3 regions of the Halalkalibacter oceani genome follow, and region 1 is predicted to be linked to each of the others. Evidence: predicted binding sites of a transcription regulator. Region 1 holds the regulator's gene; each other region holds the start of a gene.
The links. The regulator Rex, encoded in region 1, represses fermentation and respiration genes when NADH is low (regulators of the CRP and FNR family bind a similar motif). The targets are predictions, from matches to a motif close to TTGTGAAATATTTCACAA.
Positions count from the first base shown of each region.

Region 2: a site for Rex is predicted at 3,470-3,487, ahead of ABMB67_RS18060 (cytochrome ubiquinol oxidase subunit I). Genes of this name have one in related genera too.
Region 3: a site for Rex is predicted at 3,194-3,211, ahead of cydD (thiol reductant ABC exporter subunit CydD). Genes of this name have one in related genera too.

Region 1 is NZ_JBEPKD010000010.1:21,446-29,175, reverse strand. Features, by position in the region: gene ABMB67_RS12505 (CPBP family intramembrane glutamic endopeptidase) at 176-901, shown strand; gene ABMB67_RS12500 (YdiK family protein) at 898-1,113, shown strand; gene cydS (cytochrome bd oxidase small subunit CydS family protein) at 1,349-1,444, opposite strand; gene ABMB67_RS12495 (cytochrome d ubiquinol oxidase subunit II) at 1,456-2,469, opposite strand; gene ABMB67_RS12490 (cytochrome ubiquinol oxidase subunit I) at 2,482-3,813, opposite strand; gene ABMB67_RS12485 (DoxX family protein) at 4,261-4,794, opposite strand; gene tatC (twin-arginine translocase subunit TatC) at 5,055-5,813, opposite strand; gene ABMB67_RS12475 (twin-arginine translocase TatA/TatE family subunit) at 5,831-6,010, opposite strand; gene ABMB67_RS12470 (redox-sensing transcriptional repressor Rex) at 6,156-6,791, opposite strand; gene ABMB67_RS12465 (ABC-F family ATP-binding cassette domain-containing protein) at 6,979-7,730, shown strand, end outside.
Region 2 is NZ_JBEPKD010000021.1:49,404-57,133, forward strand. Features, by position in the region: gene tpiA (triose-phosphate isomerase) at 1-163, shown strand, start outside; gene gpmI (2,3-bisphosphoglycerate-independent phosphoglycerate mutase) at 160-1,689, shown strand; gene eno (phosphopyruvate hydratase) at 1,833-3,122, shown strand; gene ABMB67_RS18060 (cytochrome ubiquinol oxidase subunit I) at 3,555-4,895, shown strand; gene ABMB67_RS18065 (cytochrome d ubiquinol oxidase subunit II) at 4,907-5,941, shown strand; gene secG (preprotein translocase subunit SecG) at 6,059-6,289, shown strand; gene ABMB67_RS18075 (alpha/beta hydrolase) at 6,514-7,230, shown strand; gene ABMB67_RS18080 (alpha/beta hydrolase) at 7,211-7,730, shown strand, end outside.
Region 3 is NZ_JBEPKD010000009.1:120,144-127,873, forward strand. Features, by position in the region: gene cydC (thiol reductant ABC exporter subunit CydC) at 1-1,429, opposite strand, end outside; gene cydD (thiol reductant ABC exporter subunit CydD) at 1,426-3,156, opposite strand; gene wrbA (NAD(P)H:quinone oxidoreductase) at 4,066-4,728, opposite strand; gene ABMB67_RS12090 (MarR family winged helix-turn-helix transcriptional regulator) at 4,925-5,410, opposite strand; gene ABMB67_RS12095 (ArsR/SmtB family transcription factor) at 5,475-5,810, opposite strand; gene ABMB67_RS12100 (SRPBCC family protein) at 5,810-6,238, opposite strand; gene ABMB67_RS12105 (cytosolic protein) at 6,411-6,689, shown strand; gene ABMB67_RS12110 (hypothetical protein) at 6,723-7,055, opposite strand; gene aceA (isocitrate lyase) at 7,348-7,730, opposite strand, start outside.

The sequences.
Region 1 (7,730 bases):
TTTTCTCACCTAGCTTCTCCAAATCCTTCCTGCTTATTCCCTCTTTGTTCTTTTCTATTCAGTTGGGCGCTTCCCTTCTTATTTCGCTATAAAATATGATAAAATGAGAAGATGCTTGTTAGTTATAAGTACAGTTTATTATGTATAGACCTTATATAAAAAGGAGAAAAGCATATTGAATAAACGATATTGGTGGATTCTGATCACATATGTCATCATGCAGCTATCAGCGATACCGGGGGTAATTATTCTCAGAAACCTCGGCGTTGCACAAGAGCAGATTCCCGGGATTTGGAGCCTGTTCAGCTTTGGTCTCGGCTTTCTCGTTATCCTCCTTCTACTTGCACCCGATATGCGGGATCGCCATATGGTTCGCGGGCGTTCTTCGCGCGGCGAAGCAGTACGCTGGACAATCATTGGGGTTTTCATGGTTTTCGCCGCCCAATATGCGGCCGCTTTAATTGAGGTTTATCTGTTCGGAATTGAAGCTGGCTCAGAGAATACACAGCAAATCATTGAATTTGCCCAGGCGTTACCGGCTTTTATTATCGTCGTTTCCGTGATTGGACCGATTTTGGAGGAGATCGTATTTCGGCTTGTCATTTTCGGGGCGTTGTATAAACGGTTTAATTTCTGGATTGCCGGCTTTATCAGTTCCCTTATTTTTGCGGCGATCCATTTCGATTTCACTCACTTACTCGTTTACACGGCGATGGGCTTTGTCTTTGCCTACTTGTATGTCAGAACGAAACGGATCCTTGTCCCGATTGTTGCCCATGTCTCCCTTAACCTGTTCGTATCAGTCGTCAACGTCCTGCTTGTTGATGATCTTGAGAGATGGATGAGACAGCTTGAGGAACTTGAACAGCAAATGTCAATGATTACAGGAGGATTACTATGAGAGCATCGCCATTAATGATGGCGCTTCTTTACTTTTTTGTCGGCTGTCTGCTCGTCTTTTTCGCGATTCAAAGTGTAAGCAGCACAGGCTGGACCGTATGGAGCTTGTTAATTATTTCATTCGCCGCGATCGACTTTATGATCTCCCTGCGCTTCTTTCGCCTGCGTCGGGTCATCAAACAAGTCCAAAAGCAAAATAAAAAAAAGAAGTGAGCATTGTCACTTCTTTCAGTCTGTCGACAAAGTCTCGCAAAAGCGAGAGGTTCGACAGGCTTTTTTTGGTATAAGGATTTGTCACGATCCAAAGCTTTGAACCCGCTCCCGGGATGGGGGCACGCTTTCCGCAAGCGGGCGTTGAACGAACCGGCACGCCGGTGGATTTCAACCTGCCCTCTCCTCCAGCGTCACCAACCCGAGACAAACTAACGTAAAAGCGAAGTGAGCATTGTCAGTTCTTTTTCCCCCTTGCTCCCCACCAAAAAAGTCCGAGTACCGCCAGTACGACGATGAGTATCGGTGCGATCATAATCAGAAAGAAGTTCACAACCCCACCTCCTATTTTCGTCCTTCCACATATTTATTATCAAACAGAAACAGGCGCATTAACAAATAGAGTGACGGAATTAGCAGGCAGAGACCGGCTATGAAGGCGACGATCAGCGCAATGGCCATCGCCTCGTTCGTAAAGCCGTCATAAATCGTTAAATGCGGATAGAGCAAATACGGCAAATGAGACGCTCCATAGCCGAAAAAGGCCGTGGCAAACTGGAGCATAACAAAGATAAAGGCTAAACCGAGCTGCCGCTTTTTCCAGACAAAATAGACGGCGCCAAGGAAAAACAGAAAGGATAAGCTGAACACCCATGATATATCCACCATCTTGGCAAAATGCACCGGGTTATGCTGATTGAGGGCAAAGAAGACGAGCACGCTTGCCAAAATCGTCGGAAAGCTCCAGAATAACGCATAGCCTCTTAATACCTCAAACGCCTTCATATCCCGCGCTTTATAAGCATAAAACGTCAGGAAGCAGGCCGAAATGTAAAGCACGCTGACAATCGCCAGAATAACGACCGACCATGAGTAGAAGCTGGAAAACAAGGCGCCGTAATCAAGCATGACATTGTCGTTCTCGATGACGATAAAGCCACCCTCTGAAATCGTCAGCACAACCGATAAGGAAGCGGGAATCAACAGCCCCGTCGCCCCATACAGAAACTTATAGAGCCGGTTTCCACGGAAGCCGTAATGATAAAAGGCATAATACGAGCCTCTGATCGCCAGCAAAACAATCGCGAAACTCCCGGGAATCAGCAAAGCCGTGCCATAGTAGTACGCCGTCGATGGAAAGAAACCGATAATGCCGATGAAAAAGAATACGAGAAAGACATTGGTCACTTCCCAGACCGGGGAAAGATAACGGTTGATCACTTTGTTGATAATATGCTCCCGTCCGGTTACTGTCGAATAGTAGCTAAAGAAGCCGGCGCCGAAATCAATCGACGCGACAATTAAATAGCCATATAAGAATGTCCACAACACGGTAATTCCAATTAATTCATAATTCATGATCTCCCCCCTCTATTCGATTCCCCGATCAAGTAATTCCTGTTCAACCGGATTCGATTTAAACATTTTCCGTAAAACGGTCACACATGACACCGCCAGTACCAAATAGAGCAAAATAAAGAGGTAGAGCATCAGGTCAACATGCTGAGACGTAGTCGCTCCCTCCGCGGTTCTCATAAAGCCATTGAGAATCCAAGGCTGCCGGCCAATCTCTGCAAAGAACCAGCCCATTTCAATCGCGAATAGCGCAATCGGAGCACCGGCAAGAATCGCCCACAGCAGCGGCTTATTATGCTCATTCCATTTCTTTCTGAGCCGCATGATGACAAACAACATCGAAACCGCAGCCAGGAAGATCCCGCTTATGACCATCAAATCAAATAAATAATGGACGATCATCGGCGGCAAGTCTTCTTCAGGAAATTCCTCGAGGCCGATTACCTCTGCCCCCGGATCTCCGTGGGCAAGAATGCTTAAAGCATACGGGAGCTCCAGCGCATAAGCAATCTCTCCATCCTCGGTCAAAATTCCGCCTAAGATCAATGGCGCTTCCGTCGTCGTCTCAAAATGCCACTCAGCCGCCGCAAGCTTTTCCGGCTGATATTCCGCTAAATATTTACCGGACAAATCGCCGATCAGTGCGGTGACGATGGCAAATACACAAGCGACCGTCATCGTTAAATGTAGAGCTTTTTTATGATAAACATGTTGATTGCCCCGCAGTAAATAAATCGCGGCAATCGCGGCCAGAATGAAGGCCGATGTTAAATAAGCTGATGAAAGAACATGAGCGACCTTGGTCGGCGTCGCCGGATTAAACATCGCCGCAAGCGGGTTAATATTCGTGATAACCCCGTTCTCCACTGTAATTCCGTAAGGTGAATTCATAAAAGCATTGACCGTCGTGATAAAAAATCCCGAAGCCGAAGCGCCGATCACCACCGGAATCACCAGCAGCCAGTGATGAATTTTCTTTTTAAAACGATCCCACGTATAAAGGTAAATCCCAAGAAAGATCGCTTCAAAGAAGAACGCGAATGTCTCCATAAACATTGGCAAACTGATCGCATGCCCGGCAACCTCCATAAAGCTGGGCCACAATAAACTTAGCTGGAGGCCGATAGCCGTTCCTGTCACGACTCCGACCGCCACCGTTATCACAAACCCGCGCGCCCACCGACGCGCAAGCAAGCGGTAATGCTCATCATTTCGCTTAATTCCGATCCATTCCGCCAACGCAATTAATAGCGGAATACCGACCCCGATTGTCGCAAAAATCGCGTGAAAGCCCAACGTCACACCTGTTAATATCCGACTGTATATCACCGGATCGTACTCCATCATTTCTCCTCACCCTCCTTAGAAAAACACCAAAGGCATCTTTTTTCATCATCCTGTAAATTTTTTATTCATCCTTTTACAAAATGCTCACCTTTTCACATTCAAATTAAAATGGGCTTTAAAATTGAGCCAAGACAAGCTTTTCACTACTGCCACTATCACTATAGGTTTTACAAGGCGATTGTAACATATCGAAAAAGCCGCCGAGAAAATGATCAATGAATATTTTGTGAAAGGAATCACATTGTCATGATTTATTCTTTTTTTCTATACCATTTGTTCATTATTTCTAAACACAGCAGCGCAATGGATTGTAAGCTAGGTTGCTTTGAGAAAGCAGAAAAAACCGGGGAACAGGGATGATCTTTTTTCACCCTGTGTCCCGGATCTGAAAGCAGTGAATAAAGTCAGTGCCTCCTTAATGCCCCAGAGTTTATTCATTTAAATCATTTATTTTTGCAGCAATCCTTCACGCTGCTCAATCTTAACATGCAAGTCCTCTCTCTTTCGCAAAAGCTGCCGGCGTAGATAAGGCAGCACCCAACGGTCTCCCCCAAACCGTCCAGCATTGGCCCCTGCCGCCATAATAAATATAGAAATCAAAATAAGCAGCGGATTTGTAGAAATCGTTCCGGCAAATAAAAAGGACATATTCATCGCTACGCCAAAAAAAGCAGCGGCAGAAGTCAGAATACCAGTAATCAGTCCTAAACCAACAAGAATCTCTCCCCAGGCGACAACGAGACTAAATAGATCGGCATACGGAATCGCCACAGATTCTAAAAACGTTACATAAACAGGATATAAAACTTCCTCCCCCTTCATCACGGGATTCGTTACCGCACTTTCCAAAAAACCTCCCGCATGAAATCCCCCTGTCACCTTGCCAACTCCTGAAGATAGCCAGGCCCAGCCTAAATAGAGGCGTAATATGACCATAATTCCTGCTACTACCTTGTTTTCTCGTAAAAATTGTCCAATCATCAAAATGTCCCCCTCATTCATGTTCACTTAAAATGATATTGTGAATGTTTTCACAATGTTTATAAGGTAAGTATATCGGACTTAGATCAATTTGACTACCATATCTTACACATTTCACACTTTGTTCAATATTTCACAAACTATTGTGTAAAATTTAAGATGGAATAGTTCTTGTGCTGCTGTTACCCTAGGATCGTATCGATTCCTCTAATCAAAAAAACGAGCAGGAACCTGTTTCCCTGCTCGTTTTTCAACCTTTATTATGAATCGGCTGCTTCCGCTTCTTCCCGTTCTCTTTCTGCTTTTTGTACTTTCCGGTACGTCACATAGGATACCCAGATGCTGAATTCATAGAGCAGCAAGAGGGGCACCGTGACCATTAAATGCGAAATGACTTCAGGCGGGGTAATCATCCCGGCGATGACCAGCAGCACAAAATAAGCTAGCTTGCGCACCTGGCTTAACAGCATCGGGGTTATGATCCCCAGTCTCGTTAAAAACATCACGATCACAGGGAGCTGGAATAACACACCGAATGGGAGCGTCACCTGAAAAAGAAACGTAAAGTATTCATTAATCCCATACTGTTCCGTAATACCGAGCCGCTCTGCTAAATTGCTCATGAACTGAACCAGGTAAGGAAACAAAATAAAATAAGCGAAGGCGATTCCCGCTAAAAACAGCAAAAATGCAAGCGGAATATAGGACAATGTCGCCTTCTGTTCATTCTCATGAAGGCCGGGCCGGACAAAAGCCCAAAGCTGATACAGAATAATTGGGAACGTTAAGATTAACGCACTCGCGAATGCGAACGTCATAAAGATCCGGATTGAATCGGTCATTTTAAAGGCGTTCATCGGCAAATCAGCTGCGGTTGGCGTGCTCTGCAAATATGTGATTAAAGGAGTCGCTAAAAAAAAGCCGGCGATAAAAGCCACTGCAAAGAAAGCGAGTGTGATGATTATTCGCCGCCTTAACTCCACAATGTGTTCCATCACCGACATATCTTTTTGTTCCATGGATAAACCCTTCCTGCTTAGGCTTTGTTATTATCTTTCTTTTTATCGTCATCATCATCCGCCAAGCCTTTTGTTGCATGCTTGAATTCACGCAGTGTATTCCCAGCAGCTTTTCCAAGCTCCGGCAGTTTTTTCGGACCAAAAATCAACAATGCAACAAGCGCAATAATCGCAATACTTCCTGCTCCTAATCCCATAGGTAGCACCTCCTTGTCCTTTTAGCATACTCAGCAACAGCTTCGCTGAGGAACTTCGCTTGCAGTCATACTCCCGGTGGGCCGTCAAGCCGCTCCGTTCGCCACCCGTTTGCTTTTCGGAATACTCCCGGTCGGAGTATTCCTATTATACGGGATAATGCTTTAGAAAATAAACTAACGCCTGTAATTCGACGGACAGGTCAATGTGATGGACGCGGACTTCTTCGGGCACGTCCAGACGGGCCGGTGTGAAATTAAGGATTCCCTTAATTCCTGATTGCACGAGCTGATCGGCAATCTTTTGCGCAGCGAGAGCCGGGACTGTCAAAATGGCGACCGTCACCTCCGGATCAATCAGCTCAGTCAGCTGTTCAAGATGATAGATCGTCACTCCACCAATGTCCTTGCCGACCTTTTCCTGATCAACATCAAACGCCATCACAATTTCAGTATTATTATTTTTAGAAAAATTGTAGTTCAAAAAGGCTGTCCCAAGGTTGCCGACACCGACAAGAATCACTTTCGTCAATTCATCCTGGTCAAGTGTCTTACGAAAAAAAGAAAGCAAATAATTGACATTATAGCCATAGCCTTTTTTCCCAAGTGCTCCAAAATAGGAAAAGTCGCGACGAATGGTCGCTGAATCTACTTTCACTGCCTCACTCAATTCTGTTGACGATACTCTCTGTTTTCCTGAGGCCTGGAGATTCTCCAAAAACCGATAGTACAAAGGCAGCCGCTTTGCAGTTGCTTGGGGAATCTTCGTTTGCTCACTTTTCATCAGCGCCTCCCTCCTACCTGCGAGGACATGGTCCTCATTTTTTCATTGTACACCATTTCACACAGTTTGTAAGTGGTTTCGTTTCATGTTCAATAAGTTGTTGAAAGATTAATTCTGCGATACACTCACAGTATACAGCTTTTTTGAAAACACGTCGTATCTTGCCAGAAGATAGAAAGGGAAAATCATGATTGTTTTACAGTGCATCAATCTTTCAAAATCATTCGGTGCAGAGCCTATTTTATCAAATATTAAACTAGATATCCAAACTGGAGAACGTCTTGCCCTCGTCGGACGTAATGGAGCCGGCAAATCAACCTTGCTGAAAATCATTGCCGGACAGCTTTCCTATGATGAGGGCGAGCTGATGCTCCCTAAAGGGATGGAGCTTGGCTACCTCGCCCAGGACACTGGACTCGAATCCAACCTGTCGATCTGGGATGAAATGCTGACTGTCTTTGAGCCTTTGCGCCAAATGGAACAACAGCTGCGCACGCTGGAAGCGCAAATGTCCGACCCTGATTTACTGCAAAACGCCACGCGCTATGAAAAGCTGCTGCGGGAATACGATGAAAAGCAGCTCGCTTTCAAGGATAAAGGCGGCTATCAATATGAAGCCGACATCCGGACCGTGCTTGCCGGGATGAACTTTGCCGACTTCGAATACAGCACGAAAATTGCCACGCTGAGCGGCGGGCAAAAGACGCGGCTTGCTTTAGCAAAGCTGCTTCTGACAAAGCCGGACCTGCTCATTCTTGATGAACCGACCAACCATCTCGACATTTCCACCTTAACCTGGCTTGAGCATTATTTGCTCGGCTATAAAGGAGCGATTTTGATCGTCTCCCATGACCGTTATTTTCTCGATAAAATCGTCACAAAGGTCGTTGAGATTTCCAGAACGAAATCAACCAAATACTACGGAAATTACAGTGATTA
Region 2 (7,730 bases), on a different contig from region 1:
TTCCGCAGAAGCGGCGCAGGCGATCAGAATACAGTATGGCGGAAGTGTAAAACCTGCTAATATAAAAGAGTATATGGCTCAATCTGACATTGATGGGGCACTTGTTGGCGGGGCGAGCCTGGAACCTGCATCGTTTGTCGCGTTAGTGGAGGCGGCTCAATGAGTAGGAAGCCGGTAGCTTTGATTATCCTTGATGGTTTTGCGATCCGTGATGAAGTTATTGGCAACGCGGTGGCGCAGGCCCGGAAGCCGAATTTCGACCGTTATTGGGAGCAGTATCCGCATGCGACGCTGGAAGCCCAGGGCGAGGCGGTTGGATTGCCGCAAGGACAGATGGGAAATTCCGAGGTTGGTCATTTAAACATCGGTGCCGGCCGGATCGTCTACCAGAGCTTAACGCGGGTTAATCTCTCCATTCGGGAAGGTGAGTTTTTTGAAAATGAAACCTTTTTGAATGCGATGAACCATGTGAAAGCAAAGAAAAGTGCATTACATATTTATGGCTTGCTTTCTGACGGGGGCATTCATAGCCATATTGATCACTTGTTTGCTTTGCTTGAGCTGGCGAAAAGAGAACAAGTCGACAACGTCTATATTCACGGTTTTCTTGATGGACGTGATGTTGGACAAACATCGGCCGAAGTCTACGTGCGCGGTCTTCAGGAAAAGCTCGATGAGCTTGGCCTTGGCGAAATCGCTTCGCTGCACGGCCGCTATTATGCGATGGACCGCGATAAGCGCTGGGAGCGCGTTAACAAATCGTACCGCGCGATGGTGTATGGCGAAGGGCCAACCTACAGTGCTCCGCTTGAAGTGATCACGGATAATTACAAGAATGGCATTTTTGATGAATTTATCATTCCATCGGTCATCACCCGCGAAAATGGCGCGCCGGTCGCGACGATTCAGGATGATGATGCGGTCATCTTTTTTAACTTCCGCCCTGACCGCGCGATTCAAATGTCCCAAGTATTTACGAACGATGATTTCCGCGGCTTTGACCGCGGGGAGAAGCAGCCGAAGCGGCTTCATTATGTCTGCCTGACCCATTTCAGCGAGACGGTCGATGGCTTTGTTGCGTTTAAACCGACGAACCTCGATAATACGCTAGGTGAAGTGCTCGCGCAGCAGAAGTTTACCCAGCTGCGAATTGCCGAGACGGAAAAATATCCGCATGTCACTTTCTTTTTCAGTGGAGGACGTGAGGAGCCGTTTCCGGGAGAGGATCGGATTTTAATTGACTCTCCAAAGGTGGCGACGTATGATTTGCAGCCGGAGATGAGCGCCTATGAAGTAACGGAGGCGCTGCTTGCCGATATTGAGGCTGACCGCCATGACGCGATTATTTTAAACTTTGCCAACCCTGATATGGTCGGACATTCCGGGATGCTCGAACCGACAATAAAAGCGGTCGAAACCGTTGATGAATGTTTGGGTCGGATCGTCGACGCGATTCTGGCGAAAGGTGGCGCGGCCATTATCACGGCGGATCATGGTAACGCTGACGAAGTTGTGACATTGGATGGGAAGCCGATGACTGCCCATACGACGAATCACGTGCCGGTTATTGTGACCGAAAAAGGAGTAACGTTACGTACGGATGGGATTTTAGCCGACCTGGCTCCAACGGTGCTGAAGCTGTTGCAGGCTGAACAGCCGCCTGAAATGACAGGGAAGCCATTATTTTAATTTGATAAACTAAAAAAGCGATGAGCGGCCTCACTACAGGTTTCGCGCCTGAGGAGACCGGGGCCCTTTTCTGTAAGCGGGTAGTGAAGCACGCCATCGCCATTTGAAACCGCCCCATATTTTACTAAAGGAGTGAATGTAATATGACAATGATTACAGATGTATATGCTCGTGAAGTACTTGATTCCCGCGGGAATCCGACAGTAGAGGTGGAAGTTTATTTAGAATCGGGAGCAATGGGCCGTGCGCTCGTACCAAGTGGTGCCTCGACTGGTGAGTATGAAGCCGTTGAACTGCGTGACGGGGGCGAGCGTTATATGGGCAAAGGCGTCCTGCAAGCGGTTGATAATGTCAATGAAATCATTGCCCCTGAGCTGATCGGCTTTGACGCGCTTGATCAGGTTGGGATCGACCAGATGATGATCGAGCTTGATGGAACGGATAATAAAGGCAAGCTTGGAGCAAACGCAATCCTCGGTGTGTCAATGGCTGTCGCTCATGCTGCCGCTGATGCGCTTGGACTGCCGTTGTACGTCTATTTGGGTGGATTCAATGCGAAGCAGCTTCCGGTGCCGATGATGAATATCATCAATGGCGGGGAGCATGCCGATAACAATGTTGATATCCAGGAATTCATGGTAATGCCGGTAGGTGCGCCAAACTTCCGTGAAGCATTGCGGATGGGAGCGGAAATTTTCCATAACCTGAAGGCTGTACTGAAGAGCAAAGGCTACAACACGGCAGTCGGCGATGAAGGCGGATTTGCGCCGAACCTTTCATCAAACGAAGAAGCCCTGTCAACGATTATTGAAGCGATCGAAAAAGCAGGCTATAAGCCGGGTGAGGAAGTCAAGCTGGCGATGGACGTCGCGTCTTCTGAGCTGTTTAATAAAGAAGACGGGAAATACCACCTGGCTGGAGAAGGAAAGGTGCTTTCTTCCGAGGAAATGGTGTCCTTCTACGAAGAGCTTGTCGCGAAATATCCGATCATTTCAATCGAGGATGGATTGGATGAAAACGACTGGGAAGGCCATAAGCTGCTGACAGACCGCCTTGGCAAAAAAGTTCAGCTCGTCGGTGACGATTTGTTTGTGACGAATACGGCGAAGCTTTCAGAAGGCATTGAAAAAGGGGTCGGCAATTCGATTCTTATTAAGGTGAACCAAATCGGAACGTTGACAGAAACCTTTGAAGCGATTGAAATGGCGAAGCGCGCCGGCTACACGGCTGTCATCTCTCACCGTTCTGGTGAAACAGAAGATGCGACGATTGCGGATATCGCCGTCGCGACAAACGCCGGTCAAATTAAGACGGGTGCGCCATCACGGACAGACCGCGTCGCGAAGTACAATCAGCTGCTCCGCATTGAGGACGAGCTTGCCAACGTAGCAACCTACGGCGGCATTAACGCGTTTTATAACTTGAAAAAATAAAAATGTGAATAAACGCATGAGGTCAAGTGCAAAACACTGATCTCATGCGTTTTTTTTGAACGATAAGAAAGGATAGAATAATTCGTGGAAGGGCGATGGCTTCGGGCGTTACGGCCGTCTGAAAGAACCCCGATTTCAGACGGCCTTAAATGATTGTAACGGCTCCGCACGCCGCTGATAAGAAAAGCCGCTGTGCGGTTTTCTTATCGGCTTTTTAGTCTCCGCTTAGCGGCTCTGTCTTGCTTAGCAATGACAAAGTAGATAAAGATTAACAAAAAAAAGACTAAACCTGAACAGGTACGGCTGACAATTGGGATCCATTCCATCTCATCACCTCATTTATAGGTTTGTGTAATCTTTTACAAATAATACATATTAACAATGAGGTGGAGCAAAATAGGTTCATACATTAATTGAAAGTAGGGAATAGAAATGGATAACGTGATGTTATCTCGGATGTTATTTGGATCTTCAATGGCGTTTCATATTATCTTTGCTACGTTGACTGTTGGGGTGTCTCTTATGATTTTCTTCGCTGAAATTATGAGGGCAATAAAAAAAGAACAGGATTATGCTATTCTTGCCAAGCGTTGGACGAAAGGGTTGGCTATTTTACTTGGTGTGGCGATCCCAACAGGGACGATTGTTGCTGTTATGCTGTCTTTGCTATGGCCTGGTTATATGGAGATTGTCGGACAGGTTGTGGCATTGCCTTTTCAAATTGAGATTTTTGCTTTCTTTTTGGAATCTCTATTTTTGGCTATTTATGTGTATGCGGCTGATCGCCTGACAGCGGCGATGCGCCTGATCAGCTCGTTTTTTGTCGCTTTAGGAGCGGTGGCATCAGCTATTTTAATAACAAGCGTACATTCCTGGATGAACACACCAAGGGGGTTCGAGCTCATTAATGGGCAAGTAACGAATGTCGATCCCTTGGCTGCCGCGTTATCTCCAAGCTTCTTTCCTACAGCGATGCATGTGGTCAGCACGGCCTATATGGCCGGGGCGTTTGTGCTGGCGGCTGTAGCCGCCTTTAAAATGTTGAAGCCAGATTTACCTGAGCGGGAGATGCAATACCATAAAAAAGGACTAACGATCACACTGATGTTTGCTTTTGCGATGTCTGCCTGGACTGCCTCAACTGGTCATGATACGACGGTTATGTTATATGAAGAGATCCCAATAAAACTCGCTGCGGCAGAAGGGCTTTTTGATACGCAAAGAGGGGCAAGCTTAACAATATTTGGGACCCCTAGTCCAGAAGCAAATGAAGTAATTGGTGGAATAGAGATCCCATATTTACTAAGCTGGTTGGCAACCTATGATGTCAATGCTGAAATAGTGGGCTTAAATGACTTTCCGCGTGAAGAGTGGCCGCCTTTATTTGTTCATACATTGTTCAATTTAATGGTTTTCATCGGATTTGGCTTATTAGCTGTCGCAGGTATTACTCTTCTTTGGATGTTTATAAAACGAAAGCAGAAATTTTCGGTACCAAGATGGATGCTCGCCTCAATTGTCGCGGCTGGCCCACTTGCGATAGTGGGAATTGAGATAGGATGGATTTTTAGTTGTACTGGGAGACAGCCCTGGACAATTTTTCGTGTTCAAACTACAGCTGAAGCGGCTACAAGCTCTGGTAATTTAGGTACGTTATTTGTATTGTTCGTATTTCTATATTTCGTGTTACTTGTAATCACCGGAACCGTCATGTATTTCTATTTCAAGCGCAATCCTTTAAAACAAGATATGGCGATGTATGAAGCGACATAAGGGGTAAAAAAATGGAGAATATAGATATTGCAATTTTAATCATGTGGTTTATCTTTTTTATCTACGCAATTGCAGGGTCAATTGATTTTGGAACAGGCTTCTATGCGATGTATTACCAAAGAAAAGGAAATGATGAAGCGACGACCCTTGCCAATAATTATTTATCTCCGGCCTGGAAGGTAACCAATGTCTTTTTAGTGTTACTTGTTGTCTCCTTTGTCGGTTTCTTTCCCGGGGCTGCACCCTCTCTCGGCACTTTAATGATCGTACCTTTTTGTCTCGTCTTGCTGCTGCTGACGATCAGGAGTGCGTTTATGGTATTTGCGTATAGTACAGAACGCTTTTCAGGACTGTTGACACTCGTTTCCGGAATCAGTGGGTTATTAATTCCGGCGATCCTCGTCAGTATAATTCCAGCGGCCCTTGGTGGATTTTTTACATACTCCGGTAACCTCCAATATATATTAATTAATCAACTGTTTAGCAGCCCTGCTTTCTACTCTCATATTGCTTTTGCTATTGTGACACAGTTGTTTATTGCTGCTTTGTTTATGAGCGATTATGCAAAGGAAGGAGGCCGTGTGAGAACGCACGATGTTTATCGCAGGAATGCGATCTTTCTTGGCCCCCTTACTCTCGTGTTTGCGATTATAACCATCTTAACGTTAATACCGGAGGCAAGGTGGATGTTTGATAAATTTCTTGATTTATGGTGGATTTATACGCTGTCTTTAATTGCCTTTGCAATTGGTTACAGCGCTCTATGGTGGCCCTCCAAAAGAGTAGATATCGGTCAATCTCGTTTTGCGTTTATTTTTATTATCATTCAATTTGGGCTGGCTACAATCGCTTATGGTTCAGCAATATTACCTTATTTTCTCTATCCTGACTTAACGATCTATGACGCCTTTACCAATGAGTTGATGTTCAGGTTTTTATTAATTGGCTTTATCATTGGGATGAGTATACTAATCCCGGTATTCATTTGGTTCTGGCGTTTGTTCCTTAAAGATAAAAAATATATTACAGCATCAGAGCATGACTAAGTAGTTGATCTGTTGAGTAGTTGTCACTAATAAAAAGCAATCATTTTCAACTTGCTCTCTCGTTCCTGCCTGTGGTACATTAATAGAAGCGTAAACTGGGCTTGGAGGTGTTCGATTATGCAATTAGTTGCAACGATTTTACTGATTATCGTATCAATTAGCTTAATTGCTGTCGTCCTGTTGCAATCTGGAAGAAGTGCAGGTCTTTCCGGCGCGATCTCAGGTGGGGCTGAACAGTTAATTGGAAAACAAAAAGCACGCGGCATTGATGCCGTTTTAAGTAAAGCGACAGTTGTTTTAGCTGTGTTATTCTTCTTACTGACGATTACCGTCGCTTACTTTATGTAATTGAGACGACAGGATGTTTCAAAGGGGGGTTCGTTCACTTTGAAGCATCTTTTTTGTTTGTCTGAGAGGGCTGGCACATAACTGCCAGCAGCAGTGGTCCCTTTTTCAATTGTCCGGGTTATTCTGTCGCATGTCGCTCCTGCGCAGAAGACGAAAAACGATTGTTTATCTCGCGATTAGGGTACAATAGAAGAAATGAGGTCACGTAGAAAAAGGTGAGAGGGATGATCGGTTGTCTTTGCCTGCATGGCTTTACTGGGGAACCATGGGAGGTCGAGCCTGTGGCGGACTATTTTCTTGAACAGAAAAAATGGCTCGTCTACACGCCAACCTTGCCGGGACACGGACCGGCTGGCAACTTAAAGGATGTCACCTATAAACAATGGGTGTATGCGGCGGAGGTCGCGGTTCAGGAATTGCTCAGCCGCTGTGAAAAAGTGTTTGTGATCGGCTTTTCGATGGGTGGGATACTCGCCTGTTATATTGCGGCCAAGTATCCGATCAACAAGCTTGTTCTGCTGAGCGCGGCAGCTTATTACATTAACCCGCTGCAGCTGCTGCACGAGCTGAAGGATGTCGTCCGTCTGAGCTTGCGCGGCGAGCTCGAGGAGGATGAGCATTATCAGCTTTATCGAAAAAAGATTATCGATACGCCGATGACGGCGGTTTTTCAATTTATACAGGCTGTCAAGAGCATCCGCCCGTATATTAGCCGTGTTCAAATCCCGACATTGATCATTCAGGGGGGCCTGGATGAAGTCGTGCCGCAAAAAAGCGCCAAATTTTTGTACGATACGATCCAATCAAAACAGAAGGAAATCCAATTCCTTCCTGAAGCGAGGCATATGATTTGCCACGGCTTTGAACAGAAACAGCTAATAAACAACATCGAAGTATTTTTGTGTGGAGAGGAAGATGAAGATGAAAGTGGTTGCTCCTAAACCATTTACATTTGAAGGAGGAAAAAGAGCCGTTCTGCTGTTGCACGGTTTTACCGGGACGACGGCGGATGTGAGAATGCTCGGAAGGTTTTTACAAAAAGAAGGCTACACATGCCATGCTCCCTTATATGAGGGACACGGGGTGCCGCCGGAGCAGCTCGTGCGGACCGGACCTGAGGACTGGTGGGAAAACGTAAAGGCAGGCTATCAGTTTTTAAAAGAGAGCGGCCACGATGAAATTGCCGTGGTCGGTCTCTCGCTTGGAGGGGTATTCTCCTTGAAAATCGGTTACACTTTTCCTATAAAGGGTATTGTCCCAATGTGTGCACCGATGAGACCGAAAACAGAGGATGCTTTATACAAAGGTGTCTTGGCCTACGCCAGGGAGTATAAAAAGCGCGAGCAAAAGTCGGATGAACAGATTCAGGCTGAAATGGAAGCCTTTGAGAAGACACCGATGGATACGCTTTTAGGGCTCCAGCAGCTGATAAAAGAGGTCA
Region 3 (7,730 bases), on a different contig from region 1:
CCAGCCGTTGTTTCTCCCCGCCGGAGAGGTTCTCTCCCTTTTCAAGCACTTGATCATCTAATGACAGATGCTCCAACGCCACCCGCTTTAGCACAGCCTTCATCTCTTGATCGTTGGCCTCAGAAGAAGCAAGCTGCAAATTGTCACGAATCGTTCCGTAAAAGAAATGATTTTCCTGCAGAACCACATTCGCCTGCTCCCATATTTTTTCTTTCGATAGCTGCCGCAGCTCACTTCCGTTCCAACGGACGACGCCCTGCTCAGGCCCGACGATTCCGAGAAGCAATTGGAGTACCGTCGACTTGCCGGAGCCGCTCGCCCCGACGATCGCCGTTTTCGAGCCTCGCTTCAGTTCAAGGCTTATGTCCGTTAACGCCCGTCGCCCCTCCCCTGGATAGGTGTAGCTGACACGCTCAAACCAAATCTCCGGCACTTCATTCCCCGGCGACTGTAGCTCCGCTTCTGTCTCTGTCTGCGCTGGCTGCTCCACGACGGAAGCCAGGCGCCGCGCCGCACTTCGGCTATCTTCAAAATAGCTCGGGAAAGCAGCCATCGGTGTCGCGTTCTCAAAGACCGTGAGCGAGATCATGACAAGCATCGCTAAAAACAAACCGTCAAGCTCTCCTGTCGTCACCAAATAGGCGCCGAGAGCAAGCACAACCCATGAAACGAGCAGCGAGGCAGCCGTATTGACCGCTCGGCTCGCCAGAATCTGCCGTCCTTCCCTCTCCTGCTCACCAACATATTCAGCAGCGGCCCGCGACAGCTCAGCTTCTTTATTCGCCTGCTGCTGGTAAAGCGTAAGATCTTTAAAACCGTAAAGGAACTCCGTCACTTCCGTTGACAGCTCGCCCCGCTTGTCACGCAGATTACTATTCAGCCTGCGCTGGCGCAAAGCGAACCATGCCGGAATGAGGACACCAGTCAAAAAAAGACCGGTCAGCAGGACGAGCGCAATCGCCACTGAATAAAAAGCGGTGAAGACAATCGTCGCGAAAAAAACGAGCAACAGGACAACGAGCGGATAAAAGACCCGTAAAAAGAAATGCTGCAGGCTTTCAACATCGCCAACAATCCGCGCCAGCAGATCACCACTGCGATACGTTTGAAAAAGCGACGGCGCCAACGGTTCAAGCTTTTCATAAAAGGAAAGGCGCAGCCGGCTCAACATCGTAAACGTAGCGCGATGCGAATAGTACCGTTCGACATAGCGTCCGAGCGCCCGCAAAAAGCCAAAGAGCTTGACGAAAGCAATCGTCACCGTCAAGGCGTACAATGGCGGCATTAGCGCCCCCTTGGAGATCAGGTAGCCGCTTGAAGCAAACAGGCCGACAGCGGCGATCCCGGCCAAAAATCCGGCGATAACCGAGTAGACAATGTCCCTTTTTTCATGAAGCATCAGTTTCATAACCGCGGCAAGTTCCTTCATCCATCTCTCCCTCCCCTCTGTATCGAGATCATCTTACGGTAGTCCTCAACACGCTCCAGCAGCTGCTCATGTGTGCCGGCTCCAATCACCTTCCCGCCCTTTAGAAAAAGGATGTGGTCGGCATGCTTAATCGTGTGCAAACGGTGCGCAACCGTGATCACTGTCGATGATTGGGCAAGCTCGGCTAGCCCCTCTGAGAGAATCCGTTCTGTGCGCAAATCAAGACCGGTCGTCGGCTCATCAAAGACAATCACCGCCGGCCGCTTTAGAAAAGCGCGTGCGAGAGCGATTCGTTGCCGTTCTCCACCTGAAAGGCCACGGCCTCCCTCGCCGATTTGCGTTTGATAACCGTCTTTCAAATTTGCGATTACCTCGGCCATCCCAGCCTGCCGGGCCGCCTCTTCAATTTCTTGCCTGCTTACATCACGGGTGCTGCCAATCGCAATATTCTCAGCGATCGTTCCGCTGAATAAGTAAGGCTGCTGGGAAATATAGCTTACCTTGGCGAACCATGCTGTTTCGTCATAGGAAGAGAGCGGCTTTCCATCCACCAGCAATTCACCTTGGGAAAGCGGCAGCAGACCACTCAGCACATTGAGAAGTGTCGTTTTCCCCGATCCACTTGGCCCAACAATCGCCACTTGCGCGTACGGTGGAATATCCACGGTCACATCCGTTAAAGCAAACCCTTTCTCTTCATAACGAAAGCCGGCATTTCGTAAGGCGATCGCCGGAGGCTGATCATCCGGCAGCGTCAGACCTCCCCATTCCAGCCTCTGTCCTTCTTTCGTCAGCTCTGCTGAAATTTTTGCCGCGGCGCCCTTGCTGCTGCGGCCGGTATGAAAGGCGCTTCCCAGTTCCTTTAACGCCAAATAAAATTCAGGAGCGAGCACGAGGACAAAGAAGGCGGAGAAAAAGCTGATCCCCTGAAAGATAATAAGCTGCAAGCTTACTTCGAGCGCGATAATCCCCATGCTGAGCATCGAAATAAATTCAAGCATCAATGAGGAAATGAAGGCAATTTTCAGTACTTCCATCGTCGCCTCGCGAAAGCCGAGACTGCTCGCGCGGATTACTTCCTTCTGGCGCTTCGCCTGGCCAAAAAGCTTAAGGGTTACGAGGCCTTGAATCGTATCAAGAAATCTACCCGAGAAGGAGGCGAGCTTCTCCAGTTGCTCCTCCGACTTTGCCTGTGTCTTCATCCCGATAATCGCCATAAAGAGCGGGATAAACGGCGCTGTCACGATCATAATAATTCCAGTCGGAATATGCTGGGAAAAGACCGCGCCGAGAATGACGAGCGGCACGACCGCTGTTTGTATCAGCTGCGGAAGATAGGTGCTGTAATAGCTGTCCAGTTCATCGACCGCATCCATCATCATGCTCACCTTCTCTCCCGACTGACGCTGAAGCGCGGCCTGAAGCGGATCATCCCGGTATTTTTCGAGCAAGGCCCGACGGACCCGCTGTTTCACGCGGGTGGCGATCCCCACGCCGATTCGGCCGTTGATGTACGTGAGAAGCGCTCTTGCTCCAAGGACGGCGAGCAGCCCGTATAAAAATGGCAGAACTTCGGCAAAAGACTGCCCCGCTAAAAAGACCCGCTCGACAACCGTCACGAAGAAATAAGCCTGAGCGACAATCGTCGCCGCCGTCAGCACCGCAATGATGACGAGCCAAATCCGGCTCATTTTATATTCATTTGCAAATTGCTTGAGTTCCTTCATAGTAAGAATCTCCTCACTGCAAATTATTGTTTCAATTTAGTGAAACATTTCACATATCAACTGAAGCAAATACACCTTCGGAACATCAGAAAGACTTTGCTTCTCCTATTAGTATAGTGGAAACAGGAGAACAATGCCCGCTTTGAGAGTGACTGTTTTATGACAAAAAAAAGCCTGTCCCCCCCTGGAACAAAGCGATTAAAGAGCTTACAACGGTCCGTACTTCAGAAAACCAAGCCCATTCCAGTTCCCTTCACTCATAAACCATTTCTTTCAGTAAATAAATCGCAAGAAAACTACTGTATATGATTCCATCATAGACTTGTGAATTCATCATAATCAAGCTCACGATCCCAATAAAGAAAAAAAGCTTTATCACCAATGAAGAAGAAAAGGAAAACTTCTTATTAATAAAGCTCAGAATTACTTGAAAGATCAACAAGATAATCAGAAAATACACAGAAAATACCACTATACCCAAAACCAGATCTTGCTTTGAAAAATGGAGAAGGGTTTCTTTACTTTCACTAATAGAGATAAACATGACGGAAGCAATGAAACTATAAAAACTGATAAATATGAAATTTTTAACACTGACAAATTCTCTCTCATTCTCCATCTGATTATCACATCCCTATCATTACTTAGAAGTAAAGTGAACTACTTTTGACCGTCGCAAGTGGAATTAATAGCGACTTATTAGTACTTATATTATCTTTTTTTGGTAATATATTCAATGTTTTCCATTCTTGGCAATGGCTTCACACGCCACAAGCCCGTTGTGAGAAATCCACTCACAACGGGCTTTTAAAAAAATCGTGACGGTTCCGCTCATTGCTTAGAGGATGGGGCAAAAGGTAAAAAACAACCTTTTATCCCGGCCTCTACTAATGTTACGGTGTTTTGCTGTTATTGATTTCCTTTTTTCAGCGACTCGGCTACTTGTACGGTGCGTTTCGCTTGGTACTTTGCCGCTTCTTCTACATTTTCCTGCATATTGCCTTCCTGGTCGACGGTTACACTTGTTCCGTACGGGTTTCCGCCGGAAGCAAACAGCAATGGATCTGTATAGCCAGGAGCGGCGACAATCGCACCCCAGTGATACATTGTCGTATAGATGGAAAGAATTGTTGCTTCCTGACCGCCGTGGGCGTTGCTCGCTGAAGACATCGCGCTGACAACTTTATTCGCTAATTTGCCTGTCGCCCATAATCCGCCAGTCGTGTCAAGAAACTGCTTTACTTGCGCAGGTACGTTACCAAAGCGTGTCGGTGCGCTGAAAATAATCGCGTCCGCCCATTCAAGATCGTCAAGCGTTACTTCAGGGACGTCTGAAGTTGCCTCAAGATGAGCCTTCCACGCCGGGTTTGAGGCAATCGCCGCTTCCGGGGCAAGCTCAGGAACTTTCAGCACTTTCACTTCAGCACCCGCTGCTTTTCCACCTTCTTCAGCCCACTTTGCCATTTGATAATTGGTTCCTGTCGAACTGTAGTAAATCACCGCTAATTTGATTGACACATGCTCCAACTCCTTTTGATTAGATTGACCAAATAATTTCGCAAAGAAACCCATTGCTATTCACCTACTTTTCCCCATTTTGGCCGTGGGTAACCTTCGATAAACGAAAAAACCGGCTCGTTTATCTCTGCTTTATATAGTACCACGTAATATATTCTTAATTCAAGATATTTTACTTTAATTTTGTAAGTGAATTTAGATTTCTATACTTGGTCTTTCTACATCACTAGGTTGCACATTTCGGTACGATCTATCCCTCGTCTTTCGCATCGCGCAGCTTATCGACACCTTGAGCGTAATAGCCTAACTTCTTTAACAATTCAATCAAGCTCGTTTTCTCTTCTGACTCCAGCCCGGCAAAAATCGTCATCAGCGCTTCCTTATGGAGAGGGAAAATTTCGTCCATCCGCTCTTTGCCTTTCTCTGTAATCGAGGCATGGATGATCCGACGGTCTGTCGGACAGGGCTTTCGTCTGATCAGCTGTTTTTTTTCTAATTTATCGACGACATAAGTGATACTGCTGCTGGCAATTAACACCTTTTCGCCGATCTTCTGAATGGGCTGGTCCCCTTTATGGTAAATAAGCTCCAGCACAGCAAACTCGGTCGGATTCAACCCATAAGACCGGATATCTTCTTCCACCTTTTTTCTTACCGTCTGCACAGCACGGGATAATACGATAAATAACTTTAACGATAGTTCCTCACCCGTTGACTCAATCTTCTCTAAAGTCACTTACTATCCCTCCTTTGAACGTAATCTTTTCTCTTTGATGTTCAACATTCCCCACAATCAAAAATCACTCCCTTGATCCGCCATTACCATCTTCTTCGACTACATATTTAAGAGCCGTCATCTTATTATCCCAAAATTGCTCATAAAAGGAAAGCCACTCCTTCACCTCAAGCAGGGCCTGCGCTTCAAGCTGATAACGCCTTTCACGTCCTACCTTTTTAGCAGACACAAGCTTTGATTCTTCAAGGACGCGCAAATGCTTAGAGACCGCAACACGGCTTATTTGGAAATGCTGACTGAGCATCGTCACCGACTGACGTTTCCCGGCAAGCAATCGCAATAATTTCCTTCTTGTCGGATCAGCAATCGCCTGAAAAATATCAAGCTTTTCAGCTCCCATTATGCTTCCACCACTTGTCGCAGTCTTTCTTGAACAATAGCCTCCCAACCTTGATTCATCCGCTCGCGAATCTCTTTATTCGTTTGTCCAGGTCCTCCCGGATGAATCTCATCAGCGGCTCCCCAGCCTGAGTGAATGAGGGTAAATTCAGTTTCATCGCCTGTCTCTTTTAAAAGAAAAGTGACTTGCCAGCCCTCTTCTCCCCAGGAAAACGCCAGGCGGTTCGGGGGATCGAGTTCAAGCACTTTACACGCTGTCGGTCCAAAAGGAGAATGGATCGTAAACGAATAGCCCATCTCCGGCTTGAAATCATTTGGCATAAACCAAGCTTCCATTCCCTCCTGTGTTGCGACTGTCTTCCATACTTTCTCAATTGAAGCGCGAAACGTCGCCTGCTTGCGAATTTCAGGTACTTCCATTTTGCTCATCTGCCATTCCTCCTGTTTCAGTTGCTTTTGCATTCATCATACGAAACCTTTTGGTTACATGTCAACAAAAAAACCACAGTGCGGCTTTTTCTTATCGTCCCTTACATTTCCACTATAATTTTGCAACATAAGGCTACACTATATGTACGAACTCAAATGAGAGGTGATAAAAATGGCAAAGAAGGAAGAGGAATATACGGACTTTTCAAATGTCGAGACACAGCGCTCGTTTCTGACAGCGGAGGAATTTCCGGAAGGGTCTTACGGTACGCCGAAAGGGAAGGACGTACCCGTGGAGAATAAAGATACCCCGTGGCGAGAGCATCAAACATACTACAATAGCTACGGCTATGAATTTCGCAATTTGCATCAGGACCTTCCCCGCCAGTTTCCCGAGGCTCATCATACGCATGATGAAGCCGATAAAAATGAAGAAGAGCCTTACACATAACAAAGCTGCTGAAAATGTGAAAGTCGGACGTTTTCAGCAGCGGCCTTTTTCCCTTTTTTGAAAAGGAATAACGTTTGAAAATTGGTAGAAGGCCTGTCGTTCTTTTTCATGTGGAATGAGGCGGTGGACATCTTCGAGCTGCGCAACTCGCCTTAATTCCGCCAGCAGAACATCATGAAGTGACCTCGTCTCCAATTCAGCAAGCAAAACTGCGTTTAAGGTAAACCACTCGATGCTTTTCGTTTGAAACTGTTCTAGTTCATTCCAGCGTAAATAGCGGTAGGCAATCGGCGGCAAGGCCGCCTCGCATGTCGGTTCCAGCAGACTTTCGCAGCATTTCTTTACGGTTTGTTGATGTTGGTTCATGAGCGCACAATCCTTTTTCCAGTCTTCCTTTCATTATATAGAGGAGCCGCCCGCATCCTCTACAATAAAATACAGGCTCCGCTTGAAGATATTAGCATTGAAAAAAAGGATAGGCCGGACGAAAGGTAAAAGAATCTTTGTCCAGCCTCTTTGCTCATACTCCGATTCGGCAATAGCCCGTCACAGGTTTATTAGGAGGGGGGCTTCCCAATAACCCTTGTGCCTGAAGAGGCTGCTGAAAAAGGATGATTTTCACTTTTTTCAGCTTTCAGCGGGCCCCTGCCCGAACGGCTTATTGCTGGAACTGCGCTTCTTCGGTAGAGCCCGTCAAGGCAGTCGTCGAAGCTGTCCCGCCTGATACGACCTGTGCCACCTCGTCAAAATAGCCCGTGCCAACCTCACGCTGATGGCGCGTCGCGGTATACCCGTGCTCCTCCGCCGCAAATTCAGCCTGCTGAAGCTCCGTGTACGCGCCCATTCCACGCTTTTTATAGTCTCTGGCCAGCTCAAACATACTGTAATTTAAAGAGTGGAAGCCGGCTAATGTGACAAACTGGAATTTGTAGCCCATTTTACTCAATTCGATTTGATACGTTTCAATCGCCTCGCGGTCGAGATTGGCTTGCCAGTTGAAGGAAGGAGAGCAATTATAGGCCAGCATTTTTCCAGGAAAAC